2 regions of the Streptomyces sp. NPDC053048 genome follow, and region 2 is predicted to be linked to the other one. Evidence: predicted binding sites of a transcription regulator. Region 2 holds the regulator's gene; the other holds the start of a gene.
What was found. The regulator HspR, encoded in region 2, represses chaperone genes until heat shock. The targets are predictions, from matches to a motif close to TTGAGNNNNNNNNNCTCAA.
Positions count from the first base shown of each region.

Region 1: lon (endopeptidase La) is a predicted target of HspR. The motif match lies at 2,562-2,580, and genes of this name have one in related genera.

Region 1 covers NZ_JBITZS010000011.1:240,403-244,814, reverse strand. Annotated here, with positions in the region: gene lon (endopeptidase La) at 116-2,539, opposite strand; gene ACIG36_RS28760 (rhomboid-like protein) at 2,718-3,494, opposite strand; gene ACIG36_RS28755 (spermidine synthase) at 3,692-4,412, shown strand, end outside.
Region 2 covers NZ_JBITZS010000012.1:126,834-131,245, reverse strand. Annotated here, with positions in the region: gene clpB (ATP-dependent chaperone ClpB) at 1-271, opposite strand, end outside; gene ACIG36_RS29425 (pyridoxamine 5'-phosphate oxidase family protein) at 457-861, shown strand; gene ACIG36_RS29420 (hypothetical protein) at 905-1,855, opposite strand; gene ACIG36_RS29415 (heat shock protein transcriptional repressor HspR) at 1,989-2,444, opposite strand; gene dnaJ (molecular chaperone DnaJ) at 2,450-3,628, opposite strand; gene grpE (nucleotide exchange factor GrpE) at 3,662-4,318, opposite strand; gene dnaK (molecular chaperone DnaK) at 4,315-4,412, opposite strand, start outside.

The DNA.
Region 1 (4,412 bases), on a different contig from region 2:
CTGATTCTCAGCAGCCGCGCAGTACAACGATACGCACGGGCATCCGGACACGCCCCCGGCCCGATCCCCTCGCACTGTCGTGCGGGGAACCGGGCCTTCGTCCCGGCCGCGTCCGTCACGCCGCGACCGGAACCTCCAGGTCGCCGGTGGTGGCGGCCAGTGCCGGTGTCAGGGCGAGTTGCAGGACCTGGCGGACGTCCGAGACCGGGTGGACGTCCAGCGTGGCCAGGATCTCCGCGGGGACGTCGTCCAGGTCCGGCTCGTTGCGCTTGGGGATGATGACCGTGGTGACGCCCGCCCGCTGCGCGGCCAGCAGCTTCTGCTTCACGCCGCCGATGGGCAGGACGCGGCCCGTCAGGGAGACCTCGCCGGTCATCGCCACGTCCGGCCGCACCTGGCGGCCGGAGAGCAGCGAGGCCAGGGCCGTCGTCATCGTGACGCCCGCGCTCGGGCCGTCCTTGGGGACGGCGCCCGCCGGTACGTGCAGGTGGACGCCGCGTTCCTTGAAGTCGGCGACCGGCAGCTCCAGCTCGGCCCCGTGCGAGCGCAGGAAGGAGAGCGCGATCTGCGCCGACTCCTTCATGACGTCGCCCAGCTGGCCGGTGAGGGTCACGCCCGCGCCGCCGGTCTCCGGGTCGGCCAGCGACGCCTCGACGAAGAGGACGTCGCCGCCGGTGCCCGTGACCGCCAGGCCCGTGGCCACGCCGGGGACGGCCGTGCGGCGCTCGGCCGGGTCCTGGGCGGACTCGGGCGTGTGGTGCGGCCGCCCGATCAGCGGGCGCAGCTCGTCGGCGCCGACGGTGAAGGGCAGCTCGCGCTCACCCAGTTCGTGCTGGGCCGCGATCTTGCGCAGCAGCCTGGCCACCGCCCGCTCGAGGTTGCGCACGCCCGCCTCGCGCGTGTACTCGCCCGCCAGCTTGCGCAGGGCCCCGTCCTCCAGCGTGATCTCGCCCGGCTCCATGCCGGCCCGCTCCAGCTGCCTGGGCAGCAGGTGGTCGCGGGCGATGACGACCTTCTCGTCCTCGGTGTAGCCGTCGAGGCGGACCAGCTCCATGCGGTCGAGCAGGGCCTCCGGGATGGCCTCCAGGACGTTGGCCGTCGCCAGGAAGACGACGTCCGAGAGGTCGAGCTCGACCTCCAGATAGTGGTCGCGGAAGGTGTGGTTCTGGGCCGGGTCGAGGACCTCGAGCAGGGCGGCCGCCGGGTCGCCCCGGAAGTCCGAGCCGACCTTGTCGATCTCATCGAGGAGGACGACCGGGTTCATCGAACCGGCCTCCTTGATGGCGCGCACGATCCGGCCGGGCAGCGCTCCCACGTACGTGCGCCGGTGGCCGCGGATCTCCGCCTCGTCGCGGACGCCGCCGAGCGCCACACGGACGAAGTCGCGGCCCATCGCGCGGGCGACGGACTCGCCCAGCGAGGTCTTTCCGACACCGGGCGGGCCGACGAGCGCGAGCACCGCGCCCCCGCGCCGCCCGCCGACCACGCCCAGCCCCCGATCGGCGCGCCGCTTGCGCACCGCCAGGTACTCGGTGATCCGTTCCTTGACGTCCTCCAGGCCCGCGTGGTCCCGGTCGAGCACGGCCCTGGCGCCCGGGATGTCGTAGGCGTCCTCGGCGCGCTTGTTCCAGGGCATCTCCAGAACCGTGTCGAGCCAGGTGCGGATCCAGCCGCCCTCGGGGCTCTGGTCGGAGGCGCGCTCGAGCTTGCCGACCTCCTTCAGGGCGGCCTCGCGGACCTTCTCCGGCAGGCCGGCGGCCTCGACGCGGGCGCGGTAGTCCTCGGACTCGTTCTCCGGGTCGCCGTTGAGCTCGGCGAGCTCCTTGCGGACGGCCTCGAGCTGGCGGCGCAGCAGGAATTCGCGCTGCTGCTTGTCGACGCCCTCCTGGACGTCCTTGGCGATGGACTCGGCGACGTCCTGCTCGGCAAGGTGGTCGCCGAGCCACTTCACGGCGAGCTTGAGCCGGGCCACCGGGTCGGCGGTCTCCAGCAGCTCGACGCGCTGGGCGACGGTCAGGAAGGGCGAGTAGCCGGAGTTGTCGGCGAGGAGTGAGACGTCGTCGATGGCCTGGACGCGGTCGACCACCTGCCAGGCGCCGCGCTTGCGCAGCCAGCTGGTGGCGAGGGCCTTGTACTCCTTCATCAGCTCGGTGACCGCACCGGGCACGGGGTCCGGGGTGATCTCCTCCATCGGGGTGCCCTCGACCCACAGGGCGGCGCCGGGGCCGGTGGTGCCGGCGCCGATCCGCACCCGGCGGACGCCGCGGATGAGGGCGCCCGGGTCGCCGTCGGACAGCCGGCCCACCTGCTCGACCGTGCCGAGTGTGCCCACGCCCGCGTAGGTGCCGTCGACGCGCGGCACCAGCAGCACGCGCGGCTTGGCGCCCGAGCCCTCGCCGGTCGCCGCGGCCTGTGCCGCCTCGACGGCGGCCCTTACCTCCGCGTCCGAAAGGTCCAGGGGTACGACCATGCCGGGCAGCACCACCTCGTCGTCGAGCGGCAGCACGGGCAGGGTGAGCGGTGTGGACGTCGAAGCCATGATCTCCCCTTCGGCAGGCAAGTTGAGCTATGCCGACTCAATGCTCGGGCTGCCTCGCTTGTTCCCGGGGTCCGGGCTCTGTTCGCTGTGGGCGATCACGGCGCTGTCCCCACCGTGCGAAAACGCCGGCCGGGCCGAAAATCAGCCCGACCGGCGTTCGAGAAACTCTCGGGAGCTCTCAGCCCCGGCGCAGCGCGTCCTCGCGCTCCGGCTCCGGCTCCGCCACGCGCTGGCGCGGCACCGGAAGCGGCAGCACGCTCTCCGCGGCACCGCCCGGAGGGGGTGGGGGCGGCGGCTCGTCGCGGAGCAGCGACCGGCAGGCGATGCCCGTCAGCAGCGCGATCGGGTGGCCCCAGCTGGCCAGCGGGTCGACGAGCTCGATCAGGTCCTGGGCGCACATCGCCCCGGCTATGCCCAGCAGGAGCCACTTCCAGCGGCTCGGCAGCAGCCCCGACAGTGCGCCGACGGACGCCATCAGGCCGAAGCTGATGCCGTAGTCGAGGCGGTGCAGCGAGGCCTCGGGCAGCCGGCCCGCGGCGACCGCGCCCGCGACGGGCAGCTCCGTGGCCAGCGTGGCCAGGACGTGCCCGGCGAGGAAGACCCCGGCCGTGCGGGCGCCGCCGACGCGGCGCTCCAGCGCCGTCATCACCAGGGCGAAGACCGGAACGTAGGCGGAGTACAGGCCGCCTGCCACCCACAGGGCGCTGGCGACGAGGACGAACAGCGGCTGGTCGGCCAGGTGGGCCGCGTCCGTGCTGGACTCGCGCAGCAGTTCGTCGACAGTGGCCTCGTCGCCGAGGTGGGTGTAGAGGGCGGTGGCGACGAGGACCAGGCCGTAGAAGAAGGTGAACGGCGTCCCGGTCGGCGTCGGCAGCAGTAGGCCGAGCCCGCGGAGCACACGCCGGCGGCGCGAGGGCGCCGCTTCGGTTTTCACGTCGGCGTCAACCGCAGTCACCCGGACCGAGCCCCTTTCCCCGCGGGCCCGTCCGGCGTTCGAAAGACCCGCACTGGAACATTAAGGTGCACAGCCGCCCGCCGATTCAACCCCTGGACGTGACTCCGGTCACCCTTGTCAACCTCTTGACGCGCGGTCGCGTCGGCGGGGCCGTCGCCGATCATTGAATCGATCACTGAGCCGATCACTGTGGAGGCATGCGAATGACCGTCCCGGACACCCGGCAGCAGTACGCCGGCGACGCACCCGTCACGATCGAGCGCCGCGAGGGCCCGCACGGGGAGGTCGTGCTGCGGCGGCGGGGGGCGCACTACGAGATCATCGCCAACGGCTGCTTCCTGATGGACACCGCCGACGGCCGTTCCGAGCGCCTGCTCGTGGACGCGGCCCTGGGCGCGCTGCCCGCCGGCCGCCCGGCGCCCTCGGTCCTGATCGGCGGGCTGGGCGTCGGCTTCTCGCTGGCGCGGGCGGCCGGAGAGCCGCGCTGGGGGCGGATCACCGTCGTCGAGCGCGAGGCCGCGGTGATCGACTGGCACCGCACCGGTCCGCTGGCCGAGATCTCCGGCCGGGCGCTGGCCGACCCCCGGACGGAGATCGTCCACGACGACCTGGTCACCTATCTGCACACAGCGGATATCCCTGACGCCCCGCACGCCCGCTTCGACGCCCTCTGCCTCGACATCGACAACGGCCCCGACTGGACCGTCACGGACGACAACGACAGCCTCTACTCCCCCTCGGGCCTCGCCGCCTGCCGGGCCCGGCTGACCCCCGGCGGAGTGCTCGCCGTCTGGTCCGCGCAGCCCTCCCCGGCATTCGAACAAACCCTACGGAATGCCGGGTTCGCCGGGGTTATTACTGAAGAGATCACCGTTGCCCGAGGCGTCCCCGACGTGGTCCACCTCGGCATCCGCGCCG
Region 2 (4,412 bases):
CCGCCAGCAGCTCCCGGTTGGGCTGCGGGGGCGCCACCGTGGAGCCCTGCACGCTGGGCAGCCCCGCGAGCTGCCGCTCGGCCCCCGAGCGCAGCGCGGCGGCGTCGGCGTCCACGGCGGCCAGCAGGTCCATGACGTTCTCGTTGTCCCGGCCGGCGAGCAGGGCCAGCAGCAGATGCGCGGGCGTCATGTCGGCGTGGCCCGCCGACACGGCCCGGTCGTTCGCGGCGCTGAGCGCCTCCCGGCTCTTGTTGGTCAGCTCGGCATCCACGGCTCGGGGCTCCTCCTCATACCTCGTCACACCATCTTGCTGGAAGCAACATGCGATAAGTTGAGTCTATTCCACTCAACCTCGTCTTCGGTAGCGTGGACCGGCGAAATGCCCCACTTGTGAGTGAAGCCCCCGCGGCCGGGACACGCGACCGCGAGGCACCCGCGCCCCCTAGGCTTCCCGTCATGGCCCAGGACCTCCGCAACCCCGACCCCGCCTACCTCGCCTTCTGGCGCGAGCGGCACATATGCACCCTCACCACCCCCCGTCCCGACGGCTCCCCGCACGTCGTCCCCGTCGGCGTCACCTTCGACCCGGAGGCCGGCATCGCCCGGGTCATCACCGGCAAGAACAGCCGCAAGGCCCTCAATGTGCTGGCCGCCGGACCCGACGGCGCACGCGTCGCGGTCTGCCAGCTGGAGGGCAAGCGCTGGGCCACCCTCGAGGGCCGCGCGGTCGTCCGTACCGAGGAGGCCGCCGTGGCCGACGCCGTCGCCCGCTACGCCGAGCGCTACCAGCGGACCCCGCTGCCCAACCCCGACCGGATCGTCATCGAGATCACCGTCACCCGGGCCATGGGCCGCGGCTGAACCCCGGGCCCTCACCACCCCCAGGCCCTCACCACCCGGGCCCTCACCCCAGCGCGTTGCGGATGTCGCGGATCATCATGGCCGGCCGGTGATAGACGTCGGCCGTGGTGAACCGCAGGACCCGGCGCACCTCCGGGCACGCCGCCAGGTCGTTGAACCGTATGACGTCCCGCTGGTGCTGCGCCCTGCTGCCGTGCCAGGCGTACCCCTCGGTCTCCACGGCGACCCCCTGCGGCCGGAAGAGGAAGTCGGGGTAGACCCGGCGGCCGCTGTCCGGGACCACGAGCATCACCTGGGTCTCGGGACACAGCCCGGCGTCGTGCATCCGCAGCCGGGCGACCGTCTCGGCCGGTGATCCCGCCCTGGGGTCCGCCATCGCCAGCCACCAGGCGGCCACGCGTGCGCCGCGCAGCGAGGGCGCGGCCGTCAGGGCCCGTCCGATCGCGTCGAGCGTGGTGAGCGGCGGTCTGCGCGACCCCCGTGCCCCCGCCGCCCCGCCGTGCCGCCAGCTCAGGGCCGAATCGACGGCCACCAGGACGTCGTCCCGGGGGCCCGCTCTGAGCAGATCCGCCATCGTCCGGGCGATCGTGGTCGCCCGCAGGCCCGCCACGCGGGTCACCTCCCCCGGTTCCAGCGGCAGCCGGTGCAGCGTCGCCCCCGTCACGGCACCGGCCCCGGCCACTGCCCCGCCTCCGGCTCTGGTGAACTCGACCCTGTCGACCGGCCGGATCTCCACGCCGTGCAGCAGCGCCGCCGACCAGTGACTGGCCACCAGCTCCGGCCGCAGCAGCTGATGCGTCCACAGCAACTCCGCCGGTCCCACCTCGCGCCCCGGCACCAGCCACACCCCCGGCCGGACGCGCGTCCACCCCTCCGCCGCCAGGAACCGGCTCAGCCGCCCCCGCGTCCAGCCCCCGGCCAGTGCCTGCGCCGTGAGCACCACCCCGCCCTGGGCATCCGCCAGGGCCCGCAATGAAGTCCCGTCCCCCGTCATGCCCCGAGTGTCCCGGCCACTCACCGTCACCGTCCAGGCCTGTGGATAACTCCGCGTGAGCACGCGGGGCAAAGGAGCCGGGCAAGCGAAAGGGCCGGGAGAGCTGCCGCTCTCCCGGCCCCGCCGTGCGATGTCAGCGTTCCCGGTCCCGCCGCGGACGCCAGACGACCAGCGCGCCGGCCTGCTGGACGTCCTGGTACGGCACCAGGTCGCGGCGGTACGAGGCGTGGACCTGGGCCTCGCGCTGCTGCATGGCCGCCGCCGCGCCGTCGGCGACGGCCTGGAGCTCGGCGACACGGGCACTGAGCGCCGCCACCTGGTTCTCCAGCTCGATGATGCGCTTGATGCCGGCCAGGTTGATGCCCTCGTCCTGGCTCAGCTGCTGGACCTGCCGCAGCAGCTCGATGTCGCGCGCCGAGTAGCGCCGACCGCGCCCGGCCGTGCGGTCCGGGGAGACCAGGCCGAGGCGGTCGTACTGCCGCAGGGTCTGCGGATGCAGCCCCGAGAGCTGGGCGGCGACGGAGATGACGTAGACCGGCGACTCGTCGGTCAGCTCATAGGGGTTGCGTCGGCGGCCGACACCTTCCATGGGGTTCACGCTCCCTTCGAGGCCTGGAACAGCTCCGCTCGCGGGTCCTCACCCGCGGTCGCCTCGCGGTAGGCCTCCAGGGCTTCCCGGGCCTTGTCGCCGAGGTCCTTGGGAACGGCCACCTCGACGGTGACCAGGAGGTCGCCGCGAGTGCCGTCCTTGCGTACCGCGCCCTTGCCGCGGGCGCGCATGGTGCGGCCGTTGGGCGTGCCCGCGGGCAGCTTCAGGGTCACCGGCGGCCCGCCGAGCGTGGGGACCTTCACCTCGCCGCCCAGCGCCGCCTCCACGAAGGTGACGGGCACGGTGACGGTGAGGTTGTCGTCCTTGCGCCCGAAGACCGGGTGCGTGCCGACGTGGACGACGACGTACAGATCGCCGTTGGGGCCGCCGCGCTCGCCCGGTGCGCCCTTGCCCCGCAGCCGGATCCGCTGGCCGTCGGAGACGCCGGCGGGGATGCGGACCTGCATCGTGCGCGCCGACTTGGCCCGCCCGCTGCCGTGGCAGACGTCGCAGGGGTTCTCGGGGATCAGCCCGCGCCCCTTGCAGTCGGGGCAGGGGTCGGTCAGCGAGAAGCCGCCGCCCGTGCCGCGCGACACCTGGCCGGTGCCGACGCAGGTCGGGCAGACGCGGGGCGTGCCGTTCTTGTCTCCGGTGCCGGAGCAGTTCTTGCACGCCGCCGAGGAGGACATCCGCAGCGGGACCGTGGCCCCCTCCACCGCCTCGGTGAAGTTGAGCGTCACCTCGGACTCGATGTCCTGGCCGCGGCGCGGCTGGGTGCGCGTGCTCGTACCGCCCCGGTTGAACAGGCCGCCGAACACATCGCCCAGGCCGCCGCCGAAGCCGCCGGCCCCGGCACCACCGCCGCCCTGGGCGCCCCCGAAGAGGTCACCCAGGTCGAAGTTGAACGAGCCGCCGCCGCCCGGCCCCGGGCGGAAACCGCCGTTGCCGAACAGGGCGCGCGCCTCGTCGTACTCCTTGCGGCGCTTGGCGTCGGCAAGGACGTCGTTCGCCTCGGAGATCTCCTTGAAGCGCTCCTCGGCCGAGGAGTCGCCCTTGTTGGCGTCCGGGTGGTACTCGCGGGCGAGCTTCCGGTACGCCTTCTTGATCTCCGCTTCGGTGGCGTCCTTGGGAACGCCGAGGACCTTGTAGAGGTCCTTCTCCAGCAAGTCCCTGCTCAGGCTCATCCCCGACGTCCCTCCTTCCCGTCACCCAGGGCGTCAGCCCTCTTCCGGGCCACCGCTCTCCTCGTCCGACGCCTCGTCGGCCTTCGGGCTCGCGCCCGGCTGCGGCTCGGCGACCGCGACCCGCGCCGGGCGGATCGTCCGGTCGCCGATCCGATACCCCGGCTGCAGGATCTGCACGCACGTGGTCTCGGTGACGTCCGGCGCGTAGCTGTGCATCAGGGCCTCGTGCACCAGCGGGTCGAAGGGCTCGCCCTCCTTGCCGAACTGCTGCAGACCCATCTTCGACACGACCGTCTCCAGCGACTCGGCGACGGACTTGAAGCCGCCGACGAGCTCGCCGTGGTCACGGGCGCGACCGATGTCGTCGAGCGTGGGCAGGAGCTCGGACAGGAGGTTCGCGACGGCGATCTCCTTGACCGTGGCACGGTCCCGCTCCACACGGCGACGGTAGTTCTGGTACTCGGCCTGAAGCCGCTGGAGGTCCGCGGTGCGCTCGTTGAGCGCGGCCTGGGCCTGGTCCAGCTGTGCCTGGAGGCCTACCTCGACGAGTTCCTCGCCCGTGGGGGCCGGGCCGGCCGGGCCCGCCTTGTCGGCGGACCCGGCGGCCTTCGCCGCGTCGTCGGGAGTGGTGGCGTCGGAGGGGCCTTCAGGCTTCTCGTTCTCGTCGAAGCCCGGGGTCTCCTCCGTCACGCCGACGCACCGCCCTTCGGCTTCTCGTCGTCCACGATCTCGGCGTCGACGACGTCGTCCTCGGCCTTGGCGCCCGCGGCACCGGCACCGGCAC